One region of the Variovorax sp. GW821-FHT10B04 genome, then DNA from elsewhere that is predicted to be linked to it. Evidence: riboswitches for the same ligand, from Rfam matches in the RefSeq annotation. Region 1 holds a riboswitch; the other holds the start of a gene.

The links. Region 1 has a riboswitch for S-adenosylhomocysteine ahead of ahcY (adenosylhomocysteinase). Riboswitches for the same ligand answer to the same signal wherever they lie in the genome.
Region 2: it holds a riboswitch for S-adenosylhomocysteine, as region 1 does, so the genes downstream of both, metH (methionine synthase) here and ahcY (adenosylhomocysteinase) in region 1, are expected to answer to the same signal.

The regions. Positions count from the first base shown of each region.
Region 1 is NZ_JBWKNQ010000007.1:241,147-251,136, forward strand. Features, by position in the region: gene AC07PZ_RS19060 (23S rRNA (adenine(2030)-N(6))-methyltransferase RlmJ) at 42-992, shown strand; gene AC07PZ_RS19065 (septal ring lytic transglycosylase RlpA family protein) at 1,029-1,772, opposite strand; gene metF (methylenetetrahydrofolate reductase [NAD(P)H]) at 1,769-2,602, opposite strand; gene AC07PZ_RS19075 (TlyA family RNA methyltransferase) at 2,580-3,383, opposite strand; gene ahcY (adenosylhomocysteinase) at 3,383-4,822, opposite strand; S-adenosyl-L-homocysteine riboswitch at 4,896-4,964, opposite strand; gene AC07PZ_RS19085 (hypothetical protein) at 5,064-5,699, shown strand; gene AC07PZ_RS19090 (peptide chain release factor 3) at 5,817-7,445, shown strand; gene AC07PZ_RS19095 (HAD-IIB family hydrolase) at 7,548-8,813, shown strand; gene AC07PZ_RS19100 (hypothetical protein) at 8,779-9,990, opposite strand, start outside.
Region 2 is NZ_JBWKNQ010000002.1:1,585-11,574, forward strand. Features, by position in the region: gene AC07PZ_RS05085 (LysR family transcriptional regulator) at 1-629, shown strand, start outside; gene AC07PZ_RS05090 (outer membrane lipoprotein) at 669-1,403, opposite strand; gene metH (methionine synthase) at 1,522-4,236, opposite strand; S-adenosyl-L-homocysteine riboswitch at 4,323-4,400, opposite strand; gene dinG (ATP-dependent DNA helicase DinG) at 4,521-6,728, opposite strand; gene AC07PZ_RS05105 (PACE efflux transporter) at 6,775-7,212, opposite strand; gene AC07PZ_RS05110 (LysR family transcriptional regulator) at 7,317-8,204, shown strand; gene AC07PZ_RS05115 (SH3 domain-containing protein) at 8,280-9,068, opposite strand; gene AC07PZ_RS05120 (homocysteine S-methyltransferase family protein) at 9,185-9,990, opposite strand, start outside.

The sequences.
Region 1 (9,990 bases):
GTTGCACATCGGACAGCGACGACCTCATCCGGAATTCCCTCATGTTCAGTTACCGCCACGCCTTCCATGCCGGCAACCACGCCGACGTGCTCAAGCACACGGTGCTGATTGCCACGCTCGACTACCTGCTCGAGAAGGACGCTGCGCTCACGGTGGTCGACAGCCACGCGGGCGCCGGCCTCTACCGGCTCGACGGCGATTACGCCGGCACCAGCGGCGAGGCGGCCGAAGGTGTGCTGCGGCTGCTGTCGCCCACGCCGGAAGTGCCGGCGGAGCCCGGCGCGAAGGCACCGCCCGGTGCCGCCGCACGCGCCAAGGCACTGGCCGAGCCCGCCCCCGCATTGGCGCGCTACCTCGACGTGCTGAAGGACTTCAATCCGAAGGGCGGTGCCCGCGTCTACCCGGGATCGCCTTTCATCGCGCACCACCTGCTGCGCGATCACGACAAGCTCAAGCTGTTCGAACTGCATCCCACCGATGCCAAGACGCTCGACGCGAACATCGCCCAGCTCGAAGCGGGCCGGCAGATCTCGGTGCTGCGGGAGGACGGCTTCGGCAGCGCGACCAAGTTCCTGCCGCCGCCGTCGCGGCGCGCGCTGCTGCTGTGCGATCCGAGCTATGAGATCAAGAGCGACTACGGCCGCGTGCTCGACCTGGTGGGCGAATCGCTCAAGCGCTTCGCGACCGGCACCTACGCGGTCTGGTACCCGATCATTCCGCGGCCCGAAGCGCACGACCTGCCACGCCGGCTGAAGACGATGGCGACCAAGGCCGGCAAACCCTGGCTGCACGCGACGCTGACGATCAAGTCGAGCAAGCTGCACGCCACGCCCACCGGCGAAACCAAGCGCCCAGGCCTGCCGGCGAGCGGCATGTTCCTGATCAATCCGCCATTCACGTTGAAGGCCGCGCTGCAGCCCGCGCTGGAACAGCTCAAGGTCCTGCTGGCGCAAGACCGACACGCCGGCTTCACGCTCGATGCCGGCGGCTGAGCCGACCCGAGGCGCACCGCACGACCAACCAGCAACCTAGCGCCGCGCCTTCGCCACAGGCCGCTTGGCGGCCTGCACGACCTTCTTGCGCGCCACCGGTGCACGCCGCACGCTCGGCGACGGTGGCGCCACCGTCTCGGTGATATCCACGTCGTCGAATTCGTTGATGACGTCGCCGCACTTCTGTCCCTTGAGGACCACCGACAGCGCAACCTGCTTGATGCCCAGGCCCAGCAGGCCGATGGCATCCGCCGCGGTGCGGCTCAGGTCGATCACCCGGCCCTCGGTGAAGGGGCCACGGTCGTTGATGCGCACCATCACTTCGCGCCCGTTGACCAGGCTGCGCACGCAGACGTGGGAGCCGAAAGGCAGGGTCTTGTGGGCCGCGGTCAATGCGCCCATGTCGAAGCGCTCGCCGCTGGCGGTGCGACGCTGATGGAACTGGATGCCATACCAGGACGCGCCGCCGCGCTCCAGCTCCTGCAGCGGCGACGCGTCGCCCGGGACGCCGTCGTCGAGCGGCAGATCTTCATTCTTCGATGTCAGCTCGTAGCGCACCGACGCCACCGCGGATCGCGCCGGCGCGTCGGCCGGCGCGGCCATGTCGCGTTCCAACGGCGTGAGCGGCCCGCCGGGCACGGCCGCCGAGCCACCGGTTTGCGCCTGTGCCGCACCCGCTGCAGCCATCGGCGGCTCCGTCGGCGGCACCGCGCAACCGACCAGCACGCATGCCGATGCCAGGGCCAGCAGCCCCGCACGGCAGCGTGCCGGCACGCTCATCTGTTCCAACCGAGGCGGTCGAGCAGCGCGAGCGGCGCGGTCGACTGGTTCATGGTGTAGATGTGCAGGGCGGGCGCGCCGCCGGCGCCCAGCCGTTCGCACAGCGAGGTGACGACGTCCAGCCCGAAGGCCCGGATCGAGGCCGTGTCGTCGCCGAAGCTCTGCAGCCGCAGCCGGATCCAGCGCGGAATCTCCGCGCCGCAGGCGTCGGAAAAACGCATCAGCTGCGTCGAGCTGGTGATCGGCATCACGCCAGGCACCACGGGCACGTCGAGCCCTTGCGCGCGGGTGTCGTCGACGAAACGGAAGTACGCGTCGGCGCTGTAGAAATACTGCGTGATCGCCGAATCGGCGCCTGCGTTGACCTTGGCCGCGAAGGCCTTCAGATCGGCCTCGGGCGAGCGGGCCTGCGGATGCACTTCGGGATAGCAGGCGACCTCGATGTGGAAGTCGCGACCGGTTTCGCTGCGGATGAATTCGACCAGATCGCTCGCGTACTGGAATTCGCCGCCGGCGCCATAGCCGCTCGGCAGATCGCCACGCAGGGCGACCAGTCGCTTCACTCCCATCGACTTCAGCTCGGCCAGTTGCTCCCGCACCGTGGCACGCGTCGCGCCGATGCACGAGAAATGGCTGGCGGCATCGACGCCCTCCTGCAGGATCTCGCGCACGGCGTTGAAGGTACCGTCATGCGTCGAGCCGCCGGCACCATAGGTGACCGAGCAGAACTCCGGCTTCAGCGCATACAGCTGCTGGCGGACGGCCCGCAACTTGACCGCGCCTTCCGGCGTCTTGGTCGGAAAGAACTCAAAGCTCAGGGGAAGACGCACCTGCGGCTCCTGATGTGCCGTCGTTGCGGACGGCGTGAATGAAGAACTCGTGGTTGCCGTCGCCGCCCGTGATCGGGCTGTCGAACCAGCGCACGACACGCAGGCCGAGGTCGGCACAGGCCTGGCGCAGGCGCGCCTCGACCACTGCGTACATCGCGGCATCGCGCACGATGCCGCCCTTGCCGACCTGGCCAGGCTGCAGCTCGAACTGCGGCTTGACCAGCATCAGCAGGTCGCCGTCGTCCGCCAGCAAGGGCACGACGGCCGGCAACACCAGCGTCTGCGAGATGAAGGACAGGTCGCCGACGATCAGGTCGAAGTCGGTGCGCTCGACATCCGCCAGGTCGTCCGCCGTCAGTGCGCGCGCATTGACCTGCTCGATGGCGGTCACGCGCTCGTCCTCGCGCATGCGCGCATGGAGCTGGCCATGGCCCACGTCGACACCGACCACATGCGCCGCACCATGCTGCAGCAGGCAGTCGGTGAAGCCGCCGGTCGACTGGCCCACGTCCAGGCAGTGCCGGCCGGTGGGGTCGATCCCGGCCGCCTTCAGCGCGCCTTCGAGCTTGAGGCCGCCGCGCGACACGTAGCGCGCCTCGGCCGCATCGGTCAGGTCGAGCTCCGCGCCTTCGGGAATGTCGTCGCGGTTCTTGCCCACGACGCGCCATTCGGCAGTGTCCGCACCCGCATCGCGCCAGCGCAGCCCGCCGGCGATCAGCCGGACGGCCTGCGAACGAGACGCGGCCAGGCCGCGCTCGACGAGCAGTTGATCTGCCCGCATCAGTAGCGGTACGTGTCCGCCTTGTACGGACCCGCCTTGTCGACGCCGATGTAGGCGGCTTGCGCGTCCGTCAGTTCGGTCAGCATGGCGCCGACCTTCTTAAGGTGCAGGCGCGCGACCTTTTCGTCGAGGTGCTTCGGCAGCACATAGACCTTGCCGGCCTGGTAGGCGTCGGGCTTGGTGAAGAGTTCGATCTGGGCGATGGTCTGGTTCGCGAACGACGACGACATCACGAAGCTCGGGTGGCCCGTGCCGCAGCCCAGGTTCACCAGCCGGCCCTTGGCCAGCAGGATGATCTTCTTGCCGTCCGGGAAGGTGATGTGGTCGACCTGCGGCTTGATCTCTTCCCATTCGTACTTCTCGATCGACGCGACGTCGATCTCGTTGTCGAAGTGGCCGATGTTGCAGACGATCGCCTGGTCCTTCATCCTGACCATGGTGTCGTGCGTGATGACGTCCTTGTTGCCGGTGGTCGTCACGAAGATGTCGGCCTTGTCGGCGGCATATTCCATCGTCACGACCTTGTAGCCTTCCATCGCGGCCTGCAGGGCGTTGATCGGGTCGATCTCGGTGACCCAGACCTGCGCCGACAGCGCGCGCAGCGCCTGGGCCGAGCCCTTGCCCACGTCGCCGTAGCCGGCCACGCAGGCCACCTTGCCGGCGATCATCACGTCGGTCGCGCGCTTGATGCCGTCGACCAGCGATTCGCGGCAGCCGTACAGGTTGTCGAACTTGCTCTTGGTGACCGAGTCGTTCACGTTGATGGCGCGGAACAGCAGCGTGCCCTTGGCCGACATCTCGTTCAGGCGGTGCACGCCGGTGGTCGTTTCTTCGGTCACGCCGATGATCTCGGCGGACTTGCGGGTGTACCAGGTCGAATCGACGGCCAGCTTGGCCTTGATCGCGGCGTAGAGGATGCGTTCTTCCTCGCTGGTCGGGTTGGCGAGCACGCCCAGATCCTTCTCGGCGCGCTGGCCCAGGTGCATCAGCAGCGTGGCGTCGCCGCCGTCGTCCAGGATCATGTTCGGGCCTTCGCCCTTCGAACCCTTGGGGCCGAAGTCGAAGATCGAATGGGTGTAGTCCCAGTAGTCCTTCAGCGACTCGCCCTTGATCGCGAACACCGGCGTGCCCTTTTCGGCAATGGCGGCGGCGGCGTGGTCCTGCGTCGAGAAGATGTTGCACGAGGCCCAGCGGACTTCGGCGCCGAGCGCCTGCAGCGTCTCGATCAGCACGGCGGTCTGGATCGTCATGTGCAGCGAGCCGGTGATGCGGGCGCCCTTGAGCGCCTGGCCTTTCGAGAACTCCTCGCGGATGGCCATGAGGCCTGGCATTTCGGTCTCGGCGATGCGGATTTCCTTGCGGCCCCAGGCGGCAAGGGACAGATCGGCGATGGCCTGGTCGGCGGTCGAGACGGGGTTGGGCTTGAGAACGGCGCTCATGAGAACTCCAAAACTGGTTTGAAAGATGCCACTGCGTTCGGGGTCTGACGGGAAATCGACTCACCGCGAGAACAGCGGGTGAGCGTGGTTGCGATGTGGTCCGAGCCTCACGCCTGATGGCGCTGCAACGCTCCTCGGAACGGGCATTTTAGCCCGAGCCCGCGGCGCACCGCCAGCAGCGATCCCGGCTTCGGCCTAGACTGCGGCGACCTTCCCAACCTGCCCCTGCGGCACCCGCTCCATGTCTCACGCCAAACATCTGGTCTCCGCGCTCGCGATCGCCGCGTTCGCCGCCGCGCTGCCTTCCGTCGGCTTCGCGCAGGCTCCCGCAACGCCCACCGTGCGCGTGCGCGGCGTCATCGAAAAAGTAGATGCCACGTCGGTGACCGTGAAGGACCGCAGCGGGGAAGTCGTCACGATGGTTCGCCCGGCCGACATGAACGTCTCCGAGATCGTGCCGCTCACGCCAGCCGACATCCGCCCCGACAGCTTCGTCGGCGCCGGTGCCGTGCCGCAGCCGGACGGCACCCAGCGCGCACTGCAGATCGTGGTGTTCCCGGAATCCGCGCGCGGTACCGGCGAAGGCTTCCGCACCTGGGACTACCTGCCCCAGACCACGATGACCAACGCCACCGTCGCCACGCTGTCCGAGGCGCCGGCGTCGGTGCCGGGCGGCCAGAAGCTGGTGCTGAAGTACAAGGATGGCGAACAGACCGTGATCGTGCCGCCAGGCACGCCGATCGTGACCTTCAAGCCCGGCACCGCGGCGCTCATGGTGCCTGGCGCCAACGTGGTCGTCACGGCGCAGGAGAAGGACGGCAAGCCGACGGCGCTGCGCATCCTGGTGGGCCGCAACGGCTTCGCGCCGCCGATGTAAGCGCAACGGGCACCTCGCGCGCCGGGGGTGCTCGCTAAAATCGCGGGCTTTGCGTTCAGCCAGTCCACGCCGTGCGCACAGCGCGCTTGCTGTCCGTCCGCGCACCGCGTCCACGCCATGACCTTCGAATCCGAAACCCGCCGCCGTCGCACCTTCGCGATCATTTCCCACCCGGACGCCGGCAAGACCACGCTGACCGAAAAGCTGCTGCTGTTCTCGGGCGCGATCCAGATCGCCGGCTCGGTGAAGGCGCGCAAGGCCTCGCGCCACGCGACCTCGGACTGGATGGAGATCGAAAAGCAGCGCGGCATCTCGGTGGCCTCCTCGGTCATGCAGATGCTGTACCGCGACCACGTGATCAACCTGCTCGACACGCCCGGCCACAAGGACTTCTCGGAAGACACCTACCGCGTGCTCACCGCCGTCGATTCGGCGCTGATGGTGATCGACGCGGCCAACGGTGTGGAAGCGCAGACGCGCCGGCTGATCGAGGTCTGCCGCCAGCGCGACACGCCCATCATCACCTTCGTCAACAAGATGGACCGCGAAGTGCGCGAGCCGCTCGACATCCTCGACGAGGTGGAACGCGAGCTCGGCATGCCCTGCGTGCCGATGACCTGGCCGGTCGGCCAAGGCAAGAGCTTCCGCGGGATCATGAACCTGCGCACCCAGGCGATGACCGTGTTCGAGTCGGGCAGCGAGCGGCTGCCGCAGGACTTCGAGACCATCCCGCTGTCGGACCGCGACGCGCTCACCAGGCGCTTCGGCGCCGAATTCGAGAACGCCATGGACAGCATGGAGCTGGCCACCGGCGCCTCGCCCACCTGGGACCATGCGGCCTTCCTCGCAGGCAAGCAGACGCCGGTGTTCTTCGGCTCCGGCGTGAACAACTTCGGCGTGATGGAAGTGCTCGACGCGCTGGTCGACCTGGCGCCCCAACCGCAGTCGCGCATCAGCACCACGCTGGTCAATCGCCAGCCCGTGGTGAAGGAAATCCTGCCCGAGGACAAGGACTTCGCCGGCGTGGTCTTCAAGGTGCAGGCCAACATGGACGCCAACCACCGCGACCGCATCGCCTTCGTGCGCATGGCGTCCGGCAAGTACACGCCGGGCATGAAGCTGAAGGTGCAGCGCACGTCGAAGGAACTGCGCCCGACCAGCGTCGTGACCTTCATGAGCCAGCGGCGCGAAGCGGTCGAGGAAGCCTATGCCGGCGACATCGTCGGCTTCACGACGCACGGCGGCGTGCAGTTGGGCGACACCATCACCGACGGCGCCAATCTGCAGTTCACCGGCCTGCCCTTCTTCGCACCCGAGCTCTTCATGACCGTGATCCTGAAGAACCCGCTGCGCACCAAGCAGTTGCAGCAGGGCCTGGCCCAGCTCGGCGAGGAAGGCGCGATCCAGGTCTTCCGTCCCGAAGTCGGCGGCCCGATGCTGCTGGGCGCCGTCGGCCAGCTGCAGTTCGAGGTCGTGCAGCATCGCCTGAAGGCCGAGTACGACGCCGATGTGCGGCTCGAAGGCTGCCAGTACACCGGTGCGCGCTGGATCACGGCCGACACGCCGGCCGAGCTGCGCGAGTTCGTCAACGCCTATCCGGCCCGCATGGCGCTCGACGCGGCGAACACGCTCGCCTACCTGTGCACCTCGCCGTACGACGTGCGGCTCGCCCAGGAGCGCTTCCCGAAGATCCACTTCCATCCGCTGCGCGAGCACGCCGGGTTGGCGCTGCAATCCGCAGGCTGATGCGCGCAAAAGCAACGCGGTGCGGCACCCGTTCGCCGAAACCATGCTGACGATCCGCACACGCGCAGCAGCATCGGTCGGCGCCACGATCCCGCTGAAACGATGAACGCGGGATCCACCCGCCGCAGTTCGCTGCTGCAATTCCTGCGCTTCGGCGTGGTCGGCGTGGCCGGGCTCCTCGTCGACCTCGCCGTGCTCTTCCTGCTCGCCCCGCTGCTCGGCTGGTACGCGGCGCGCGTGCTGTCCTTCCTGGCGGCGGCAACCGCCACCTGGTGGCTCAACCGCCGCTTCACCTTCGTCGATGCAGGCGCCGCGCCGCGGACGTCGATCGGGCAGGAATACCTGCGCTACCTGGGCTCGATGCTGGGCGGCGCGGTACTCAACTACGGCGCCTACCTGCTGGTGCTGCACTGGATCGGCGGTTCCCTCGGCGCCACGCTGGGCGTCATGGCGGGCAGCTGCGCGGGGCTGTTCTCGAACTTCTTCGCCGCGCGCCATCTGGTGTTCCGGCCGGCGCGCGCAGGGTCGATGCGGGCTCTCGCCGACTGGCCGCTGGCCGACAGGAAGCGCATCCGTGGCGTCTTCACCGACATCGATGACACGCTCACGACCGATGGCGCCATCACACCCGACGCGCTGCAGGCACTGGTGGACCTGAAGGCCGCGGGCCTGCAGGTCATCGCCATCACGGGCCGGCCGGTCGGCTGGAGCGAGCCCTTCGCCGCCACATGGCCGATCGACGCGATCGTGGCCGAGAACGGCGCGGTGGCGCTGGTTCCCACTTCGGCACCTGCGCCGTCCGGCCCGACCGGGTTGTCGAAGCGCTATCAGCAGGACATCGCCACGCGCACCGCCAACCACGCGCGCATGCAGGAGGTGCTCGAACGCATCGAGCGCGAGATTCCCGGTGCACGGCGCGCCACCGACTCGCCCGGCCGCGAATGCGACATCGCGATCGACCACAGCGAGTTCGTGCACCTGGACGAATCGCAGATCGCAGCCGTCGTCGCGTTGATGCGCAGCGAAGGCCTGCATGCGACGGTCAGCAGCATCCACATCAACGCCTGGTTCGGTGAACACAACAAGCTCGAAGGCGCGCGCTGGATCCTGCGGGAGTTGGAGGGTCGTCAGCTGGACGACGAGCTGGGCGCATGGGTGTACGTCGGAGATTCGACGAACGATCAACTCATGTTCGAGCATCTGCCGAACAGCGTGGGTGTCGCGAACATTCGGCGTTTCGAAGCACAACTGACGCACAAGCCACGCTATGTCACTCTGGGCGAACGTGGCGCAGGCTTCTCGGAGCTGGTGCGCCTCCTGCTTTCCGCGCAACCTACACGCCGACCGCGTTCTGCAACCGTTGATTGACTGTCCGATTGACGTGCTCCAACTCAGATAGCGCGCCCTGCACGCACGCCGAGAATGCCCCCATGAGTTCGTGGAACCGTTCCAGAACCGCCCACTGTTGCGCACTGCGCCCGCCCGAAGGAACCGATTCGATCCCGGCGGCGGCCACCAGCGTGGCCCGAACCTCGTGCGAGGTTTCGATGTAGGCGTCCAGCATGCGCTGGTCGATGCCCGGGTCGAGATCCTTGTTGAGGCCATCGCGCACCGCGCGTTCCATGTCCCGCACGACGCGCTGGTTCATCAAGTCGAAGATGGCCGCCATCTGCCTGGAGTCCAGGTGGCCGCCTTGTGACCCCAGCAGCTGAGCAACCTCCTCCGGGTGATCGCTGCAGAACTGATTCACAGACGATTCGAACGCGGCAACCATGCGTTGGCGCATCTGCTCCTCGACGTTCTCCTGCAGCAGCGCCCGGCTCTTGCCCAGTAGTTTTCCGACGCCGCCATAGGTCGTCGCAAAAGCAAAGAACGCAGCGAGGCTCGAGACGGCAACGGCCGCAGCCGGGTTCTTCCTGACCTGAGCCGCAGCCAGGTTCCCCAGCGGGACGAGCGTATTGATCGGCAGGGTCGCGAGATAGATCGCACCGCCCATTGCAACCGCGCCCAGCGTCGGTTTCTGGAACCGGGGAATGCCCTTTTGGTAGGCGTCGGCTGCAGCGCGGAAGTTCCCCTTCACGCTGTCGACGAATCCAACCGGCGCCTTGTTCAGGATGGTGTTCTGATCGGCCTGCGGCAGAAACAGCGGGACGTCCCGCCGCGTGCCGCTGGCATCCGTGATGTGGAACCTGGCACCCATCTTCTGGAGCATGAGCGCCATGTTCAGCGCCGCGGTCGCAAAGCCCGAGGTCAGCGCCGAGAGTCCCCCGACGCCGGCAGCGCCATAGCCGTGGCCCTTGCGTGCCATCAGTTGCTGATAAAGGATACGCAACGAATGGGCCGCGCCGAAGAACGGCACGCCGAACTTGAGATTGGAGATGTCGCTGCCATTCAGGAGCGCCGCCTGCCTGCTGGCCATCTCGGCCCGGTTCCTCTCCATCTCGGCCAGTTCGAGGTTGTACTGCGTGCCGTCCTTTTTCTGGCCATCGGGTCCGAACAACGGCGGCTTCGGAAAGTACAGCGCGGGATCGGCCGGTACGAGCAG
Region 2 (9,990 bases), on a different contig from region 1:
GCCAGGCGCATCCGCTGATCGAGCCCGACGTGCAGCTCGACGACCGCATCGGCAACTGGGTGGAGGAACGGGTCGATCTCGGCTTTCGCGTCGGCCGCGCGCCGCAAGACGGGCTGATTGCGCGGCTGCTGATGCCGGTGCAGCTGGTGGTCTGCGCCGCGCCTTCCTACATCGCGCGATTCGGCGCGCCGGCGAGCATCGACGAACTCGCCCATCACCGCTGCAGCTGCTTCCGGCATCCAACGACCGGCAAGGTCATGCCCTGGGAATTCAAGGTCGGCCAGGAGATCGTGGCGCGGGACATCGCACCCGCCTTCTGCACCAACGACGTCGATCTCGAAGCCCGTGCCGTGGTGGCCGGGCAGGCCATCGGCCAACTGGTCGGTGCGACCGCCGCGCCGTTCGTGCGGTCCGGCCAGCTGGTGCCGCTGCTGACCGCGCACGTGACCGACCACCTCGGCCTGTACGTGTACTACGGCAGCCGCATCGCACAGCCCGCACGGGTGCGGGCCTTCATCGACCTGGCTGCGCAGATGCTGGCCGACGGTGGGTCGTTCGTGCTGCAGCCGGCTGAACTCACACCGCCGGCACGACGACGCACGCCCCAGGCCCGCAAGGCCCGCCGCTGAGCCCTGTCACGGGCAGCAGCGGGGCTTGAGGCGTGTGGATCAGGCGCGGCCGTCGGCCGGACGCAGCACCTTGCCGTCGACCGTGACGGCCTTGCCGATGGGCGGTGCGCTCGCCGTCTCGAAGGTGCGCAGCGAGCCGTCGTCCATGCGCACATGCACTTCATAGGCAGTCACCGTGCGGGTGCGCTTCTCGACCGTGTTGCCGAGGTAGCCGCCGCCGACGGCACCGAGCACCGTGGCCGCGGCGCGTCCGGTGCCACCGCCGACCTGGTTGCCCAGCACGCCGCCAAGGACGCCACCCGCCACGGCGCCGACGCCCGTGGGTGCCGCGGCGCGCTGCACCGTGTGAACGGACTCGACGCGACCGCAGGTCGCGCAGATCGGCCGCGGTGCCGGGCGCGGAGCAGGCGCCGCAGCCACAACGGGCGCGGGCGCTGGTGCACGGCCCGGTGCCGTCCATGCCGCCTGCGGCGCGACAGGCGCCGGTGCCGGAACGTTCACCGCGGCCTGTGGCGCAAGCGGCGCCGGCGCATCGCCGGCCTTGAAGTCATCGGGGCCTTGCAGGGGCAGGTTGCTCGATGCCGATGCCAGGGCCGGCGGCGGTGGCGAATCGCTGCGTTGATGCAGCAGCACGCCGCCAAGTGCCGCAACGGCCACCACGAGTCCGCCGATCACGGCCCAGAGGGCCTTCGGCGTGGAGGACGCGTTTGGCGATGTCGAACCCGGCGGCCGGAAATCGGGCCGGTCGGAAGAGGGAAGCGAACTGGAGTCCATGGCGTTGTCCTTTCTTGAGACTTGCGGGGCGGGTGCGGACACCCGAAAGGACAGCTTAGACACGCGGACACCGCTTGTGGCGCCCCCGGCCTGTAAGAGGCGTAAACGCGCCGCAGGCCTACAGGTTGGGCGCCAACAGGCGCTCAAGCTCGCTCTCGCTTGTCCTGCGCCGCGCCGCCTGATCGACCAGTTGGTCATGCCCGATCTTGCCGACGTTGAAGTACACGGCGTCCGGATGGCTCAGCTGGAAGCCGCTCACGCTGGCGGCCGGCGTCATCGCCAGGCTCTCGGTCAGCGTCATGCCGATGTCCGCGCACTGCATGACCTCGAACATCTCGCGCTTCACGCTGTGGTCCGGGCAGGCCGGATAACCGGGCGCGGGGCGGATGCCGCGGTACTTCTCGGCAATCATGTCCTCGTTGCTCAGCCCCTCGTCGGCCGCATAGCCCCAGAGGTCGGTGCGCACGCGGTGATGCAGCGACTCGGCGAAGGCCTCGGCCAGCCGGTCGGCCAGCGCCTTGAGCATGATGGCCGAGTAGTCGTCGAGGTCGTCGACGAAGGCCTTCTCCTTCTTCTCGACGCCCAGGCCGGCCGTGACGGCGAACATGCCCACGTAGTCCTTGATGCCGCTGTCGCGCGGTGCCACGAAGTCGGCCAGGCAGCGGCTCGGGCGCATCACGCCTTCGATCATCTGCTTCTCGGTCTGCTGGCGCATGCCGTACCAGGTCATCGCGACATGGCTGCGCGTCTCGTCGGTGTAGAGCTCGATGTCGTCGTCGTTCACGGTGTTCGCAGGCCAGAAGCCGACGATGCCGCTCGCGCTGAGCCAGCGGCCTTCGATCAGGCGCTTGAGCATGCGCTGGCCGTCCGCATACACGCGCACGGCCTCGGTGCCGACGATCTCGTCTTTCAGGATCGCGGGGAACGGCCCGGCCAGGTCCCAGGTCTGGAAGAACGGCCCCCAGTCGATGTACTTCGCGAGCTCGGTGAGATCGAAGTTCTTGAACACGCGGCGGCCGATGAACTTGGGCACCGGCGGCGTGTAGTTCGTCCAGTCGATCGGCGTCTTGTTGGCACGCGCCTTGGCCAGCGGCCACAGCGGCACCTGCTTCTTGTTCGCGTGCTGGTGGCGCACCTTGTCGTAGTCGGCGTTGAGCTCGTCGATGTACTTCGCGGCCTGGTCCGAAAGCAGCGACTGCGCCACGCTCACGCTGCGCGAGGCGTCCGGCACGTAGACCACCGGGCCTTCGTAGTTGGGCGCGATCTTCACGGCGGTGTGCACGCGGCTGGTGGTCGCGCCGCCGATCATCAGCGGGATCTTCTTGATGCGGAAATGGTCGTCGCGCTGCATCTCGCCGGCCACGTACTGCATCTCTTCCAGGCTCGGCGTGATCAGGCCGCTCAGGCCCACGATGTCGGCACCCTCGACCTTGGCGCGCGCCAGGATCTCGTGGCACGGCACCATCACGCCCATGTTCACGACCTCGAAGTTGTTGCACTGCAGGACCACCGTGACGATGTTCTTGCCGATGTCGTGCACGTCGCCCTTCACGGTCGCGATGATGATCTTGCCCTTGGTGCGCACGTCGCGGCCGGCGGCCTCGTCGCGCAGCTTCTCTTCCTCGATGTAGGGCAGCAGATGCGCCACCGCCTGCTTCATCACGCGGGCCGACTTCACCACCTGCGGCAGGAACATCTTGCCCGCGCCGAACAGGTCGCCGACCACGTTCATGCCGTCCATCAGCGGGCCTTCGATGACGTGCAGCGGCCGGCCGCCCTTGGCGAGGATCGCGCGGTAGGCCTCCTCGGTGTCCTCGACGATGAACTCGGTGATGCCGTGCACCAGCGCATGGCTGAGCCGGTCGCCGACGCTCACCGGTGCCTCGGGCGTGCCGCGCCAGTCGTTGCGCTTGCTCTCGTCCTTGGCGCCGCTCTTGGCCGTCTCGGCAACTTCGACCAGGCGCTCGCCGGCATCGGGCCGGCGGTTCAGGATCACGTCTTCCACGCGCTCGCGCAGCACCGGCTCCAGGTCGTCGTACACGCCGACCATGCCGGCGTTGACGATGCCCATGTCCATGCCGGCCTGGATCGCGTGGTACAGGAACACGGTGTGGATGGCTTCGCGCACCGGGTCGTTGCCGCGGAAGCTGAAGCTCACGTTCGACACGCCGCCCGACACCTTGGCGCCGGCCAGGTTCTGCTTGATCCAGCGCGTCGCCTCGATGAAGTCGACCGCGTAGTTGTTGTGTTCCTCGATGCCCGTCGCCACCGCGAAGATGTTCGGGTCGAAGATGATGTCCTCGGGCGGAAAGCCGACCTCGTCGACCAGGATGCGGTAGGCGCGCTCGCAGATCTCGGTCTTGCGCGCGAAGGTGTCGGCCTGGCCGACCTCGTCGAAGGCCATCACGACCGCCGCCGCGCCGTAGCGCCGCACCAGCCGCGCCTCGTGCTTGAACTTCTCGACGCCCTCCTTCATGGAGATCGAGTTGACGATGCCCTTGCCCTGGATGCAGCGCAGCCCGGCCTCGATCACATCCCACTTGGAACTGTCGACCATGATCGGCACGCGCGCGATGTCGGGCTCCGACGCGATCAGGTTCAGGAAGCGGACCATCGCGGCCTTGCTGTCGAGCATGGCCTCGTCCATGTTGATGTCGATCACCTGCGCGCCGTTCTCGACCTGCTGGCGCGCGACGGCCAGCGCCTCTTCGAACTGCCCGTTCAGGATCATCCGCGCGAAGGCCTTGGACCCGGTGACGTTGGTGCGCTCGCCGATGTTGACGAACAGCGTGCCTTCGCCGATCTGCACGGGCTCGAGGCCCGACAGCTTCATGGCCGGCACGGCAGTGCCAGCGGTGTCGACGGAATTGACGGAGGACGAAGCGGAAGAAGACATGGGCTCACCTGGATGCACGGGGGTTCAGGTGAGCGTCGTTGCGAAGAAGACCCGAGCCTGGCGGAGGCTGAAAGCCTGCCGCTGCAACGCTCCTCGGGAGCGCGGATTTTAGTTGGCTTTCACGGGCCGACGCAGGGGTCGGAATTGGAGCGGAACGAAGCGCGGGGGCATTGGGTGCGGCGCGGGGGAAACCGGGCAAGGCGTCAAACGAGCAACGCACCTCAGGAAACCGCCGACAACTCCCCCGCCCGCACCGTCGTCAGCGCGAACGGCGGCAACCCCTGCAACAGCCGCTGCCCGTAGGATGTTCGCACCAGCCGCCGGTCGTAGCAATGCACGCTCGCCCGGTCGTCCTCGGTGCGGATCGCGCGCCCCACCCACTGCGCGAGCCGGATCGCCGTCGCCGGCACGACCAGCTCGACGAACGGGTCGCGCCCCACGCTGCGCAGCCACTCGGCGCGCGCCTCGCCCACCGGATCGTCCGGCGGCGCGAAGGGCAGCTTGGTGATGAAGACGGATTCGCAGAGCCGGCCCGGCAGGTCCAGTCCTTCGCCGAAGGATTGCATGCCGAAGATGATCGACGGCACGCCATCGGCAACGCGCGCGCGGTGCGTCGCCATCAGTTGCTGGCGCGGCAATGCGGTCTGCACCAGCACGCGCGGGCGCAGCGCATCGGGCAGCGCGAGCACCGCCAGCCGCAATTGCTCGCGCGACGTGAACAGCACCAGCGCGCCATGCCGCACACCGGCCAGGTCGCGCACCAGCGCCTGCACCATCTCCGCCACGTAGGCCGCGGCATCGCGCGGATCGGCACGGGTCTCGTTGGCCAGCAGGCGACCCTGCGTGGCGTAGTCGAACGGGCTCGGCACCTCCAGCGTGGTGGCGGCGCCGGCCTCGTGCAGCGCCTGCAGGCCGGACTCGCGCAGGAAGAAATCGAAACGGCCGCAACTCGTCAGCGTGGCCGACGTCAGCACCGCGCCGCGCACCTTGTTCCAGAGGTTGTGCCGCAACGTCGCACCGGGCAACAGCGGGCTCGCATGGGCCTGCAGCGACGGCGTGTCGCCCTCCATGTCCAGCGTGAACCACTTGGCGGCGGGCACGGCTTCGGGGTCGGCGTCGGCGTCGCGCAGCATCAGCTGGGCGGTGTCGAGCATCTGCTCGAGCCGCGGCGCCAGCGCACCGAGCTGCGCGTACATCGACGACAGCCGGCGCGCCTGGCCCGGGTTGTCGCGCAGCTCCGCGCGCAGGGCCTTGGCGATGGTGCGCAGCGCCTCCAGAAAGCCGTTGGCATGGTGCGCGATCTGGCCGATCGGCCCGTCCAGCGCCTCCGGCAGCACGCCGCGCGGCAGCCGTGCCCGCGCCGGCCCGCGGCCCGGTGGGCCGCCGGAATCCGCACGCAGCGTGTCGCCATACAGGTCCATCACCAGGCGCTCGGTGTCCTGCAGCGCCTGGCGCATCCGCGCGGCATGCGTCGGGATGTCGGCCACCTCGGTGACTTCCAGCCGCACGCCGACGCGCACCGCGCGCTGCGCCAGCCGCTCGACCCAGCCATGCCGGCCCAGGTCCATGCGGCAGGCGAACTGCGCCAGCGACGTCGCCGGCAGGTGATGCGCCTCGTCGAGCACCAGCAGGCAGTTGTCCAGTTCGGGCAGGAGCCTGTTGCCGAGCGAGGACAGCAGCAGGTCGTGGTTGACCACGATGACCTGCGCGCCGACCAGCGTCTTGCGGCGTTCGTAATACGTGCATCCGTTGAACGACGGGCAATGCTTGCCGGTGCACGAGGCCGCATCGGCCGCCATCGACGACCAGACTTCCGGCGCCGGCGGGTTGTCCAGCGTGTCGCGATCGCCGTCCCAGGCACCGCGTGCCAGCGCCTGCGCGATGCCCGTGTAGAACTGGAGGCGCGCGGCCACCTCGTGCTGCGGCCGCGCGGCACGCGCCGCGGATTCCTCCTCGGCGAACAGATCGCCCTCGAAGTCCTCGTCGTCTTCCGCCTCGTCGGCCATGCCGGTCAACCGGCCGAGCTTCAGCTGGCAGACGTAGCGCCCGCGGCCCTTGGCCAGTGCGAAACGGAAGGGTTGCGGCATCAGCGCGGCGAGTGCGGGAAGGTCCTTGTCGACCAGTTGCTCCTGCAGCGCCACGGTGGCGGTGGAGATCACGACGCGCGTGTTGCGTGCCAGCGCCAGCGCGATGGCCGGCGCGCAATACGCCAGCGACTTGCCGACGCCGGTGCCGGCCTGGATCACCGCGATGGACCGTGCCGGCTCGTCGGCGTCGTCCTCGGTCTTGCCGAGCGTGGCGGCGGCGAGCGTGCCGGCCACCTGTTCGGCCATGCGGCGCTGCCCGTCGCGGCTGCGGAAACCCGCGCTGGCCTGGACCACCTCATCGAACGCCTGCAGGGCGGACGCGGCCCATTCCAAAGAAGACATTCCCGAGTGTTGCATGCGCGGCCGACGCCGCCGCGCCGCACGGGAATCAGGCTGGCTGCGGCGCCTGCGCCGCGGAGGCCGGCAGGCCGAAGATTGCGTCGAACGCCCAGTTGAAGACGAAGGTGTAGACCAGGAAGAACACCACCAGCCCGAGGTCCATCACCAGTGCGTGCCACAGGCTCATGTCGAACCACCAGGCGATGGTCGGCACCAGCAGCGCGACCAGGCCGCCCTCGAAACCGACCGCGTGCGCGATGCGGCGCAGCACGCTGCGGCCCCGCACGGCCTGGCGCGCCTCCCAGCGCTCGAAGACAGCGTTGAACGCCAGGTTCCAGACCACCGCGATCGCCGAAGTGATCATCGCGAGCACGCCCGAATGCGCGAGACCCTGGCCCGACATCGCCGACAGACCGGCACTCGCCCCGAAGATGGCGATGCCTTCGTAGAGCGTGATGTACACGACGCGGCGCTTGATCCCTTGCATGGCTTCTTCCTGAAAACGATGGAACAGGTTGGACTTTATGTGCCACCGGCTGATATAAGAAGTCAGCTTCTTTCAGATTTATTGATGGATCGGATCCGGGCGCCATGAGTTTTTCGAGCGACAACGTCCAAGTCTTCCTCGCCGTGCTCGACCACGGCTCCTTTTCAGCGGCTGCACGCTCGCTCGGCCGCGTGCCGTCGGCCGTCAGCATGGCGATCGCAGGGCTGGAGGCCGAACTCGACCTCGCGCTGTTCGAACGCGTGGGGCGCGAGCCGCGCCCGACCGCCGCGGCGCGGTCGCTGGAGCCGCAGGCGCGGCTGCTGGCGGCGCAGCTCAAGCAGCTGCAGGTGCAGGCGCTGTCGCTCACGCAGGGGCTGGAGAACCGGCTCACGCTGGCGATCGCACCCGAGCTGCTGGCTGCGCCCTGGAGCGGCGCCCTGGCGGCGCTGGCGCAGGAACACCCGCTGCTCGAAGTCGAGGTGCTGGCCGCACCGCAGGCCGACGCGCTGGCCCTGCTGCACAGCGGGCGCGCTCAGCTGGCGCTGGTGTTCGAGCGCCCGAGCCTGGAAACCCGCGAGGGGTTTCAGGAGGTCGCCAACGACACGATGGTGGCCGTGCTCGCGCCGGGCCATCCGGTGCTGGCGCAGGCCGGCGGCCGGCTGCGCGAGGAGCATCTGCACACGACGCGGCAGATCGTGGTCGCGGGCCGCGACCTGGCCAGCCGCGATCCGCGCTTCGTGTTCGCGCGGCACGTCTGGCGCACCGACAACGCGCTGGCGGCGCTGAGCCTGATCACCGCCGGCCTCGGCTGGGGCTGGCTGCCGCGCAACTTCGTGAAGCCGCACGTGGCGGCCGGAGAACTCATCGAGATTCCGTTCGAGAACCTCAGCAACGGCATCGACCTCTGGGTCGACGTGGTGTGGTCGCGCGAACGGCCACTCGGCCTCGGCGCGCAGCGCTTCGTGGCGCTGATCGCGCGCGACAAGGGCTGAGCGCCGCCGTCCATCCAAGAACACCGTCCCGCGCGCCGGCCGGATTCCGGCGCGTCAGGCCAGGCGGCGCGACGCTCAACGATCCGGGTTGCCCGGCGTTCCTGGCTGGTCTGGCAGGGCGCCGCGCGGACGGATGCCGTCCCCCCGCTCCTGCCGCTGCGGCCGCATGCCGCCTTCGCGGCCCGGACGCATGCCGGGATCGCGCTGCGGCCGCATCTCGTTGCCATTCGGGCGCTGAAAGTGCTGCCCCTGCTCGCGTCCTGGCGGCGCCTGGAATTCAGGCCTCGGACGAGGCCGCGAGTCGACCACCGGGCGCGGTCCCTGCCACGGATTGGGCCGCCACTGCGCCGCTGCGGGCGGCGGGCGTTGCCAGCCCTCGCGCGGCGGCGGCGGGCGGCCACCCCAGTAGCGGTTGTCGCCGTACCAGGGGCGGTCGCGGTAGTTGTTGCCCCAGTAGCTGCCGAGCGCGAAGGTCACGATCGGGATGCCGATGGCCGCGCCGTAGTTCGCCAGCGGCACGCGGCGGTCTTCATACGCATAGTCGATCGCGGCGGAATAGACCCAGCCGCGCAGGCCGTCCGGCATGACCACGTCGCACCAGCCGTAGCCCGACGTGCAGCCCGCCACGCTGAAAGGCTGGCCGTTGCCCAGGGACGCGACCACCGGATAGTCGGTGCCGGGCCCGGCCCGCAGATTGACGGCCATCCGCGCATAGGCCTGCTGCGCGGACGCAGCCACCGGCAGAACCAGCGCCAGCGACACGAAGGCGCCGGCACGGGCCCAGCGGGCAATGGAAGACGGCGTGCCGGCACGCGGCGCGGGCATCGGCGACCGGGATGACGGCGATGAGTCGGACTTGTTCATGATCGATCTCCAAGTGAGTCGACTCAGACTAGGCCGGCGGGCGGCGCCGTGTCAATCGGCGTTGCCCGTCTTCGACGAAGGACACCGCCGCGGATTCAAGCGGCTTTCAGGCGCTTTCAGGCCGCTTCGCGGTAGAACACGCTGCGCTGCGGCAAGGCCCGGCCGCCGACCGGCGCCACCGCACGGCCGATCGCCGCGATGTGGTCCGGCGTGGTGCCGCAGCAGCCGCCCACGATGTTCACCAGCCCGTCGGCCGCGAACTCGTGCAGCAGGCGCGACGTGACGTCGGGCGTCTCGTCGAAGCCGGTGTCGCTCATCGGGTTGGGCAGGCCGGCGTTCGGGTAGCAGCTGATGAAGGTGTCGCCGGCCACGCGTGCCAGCTCCTGGATGTAGGGGCGCATCAGCGCGGCGCCGAGCGCGCAATTCAGGCCGATGGCCAGCGGCTGCGAATGGCGCACGCTGTGCCAGAAGGCCGTCACGGTCTGGCCGCTCAGGATGCGGCCGGAGGCGTCGGTCACGGTACCGCTGATGATCAGCGGCAGGCGCTCGCCGGAGTTCTCGAAGTACTCGTCGATCGCGAACAGCGCGGCCTTGGCGTTCAGCGTGTCGAAGATGGTCTCGACCAGCAGCACGTCGCTGCCGCCTTCCACCAGCGCCTCGACCTGCTCGTAGTACGCAGCGCGCAGCGACTCGAAGTCGACGTTGCGTGCGCCCGGGTCGTTCACGTCGGGGCTGATGCTCGCGGTCTTGGGCGTCGGGCCCAGGGCGCCGGCCACGAAGCGCGGCTTGTCCGGCGTGCTGAATTTGTCGCAGGCGGCGCGCGCCAGCCTGGCGGACGCGAGGTTCATCTCGCGCGACAGGTCGGCCATCTTGTAGTCCTCCTGCGCGATGGTGGTCGCGCCGAAGGTGTTGGTCTCGATCA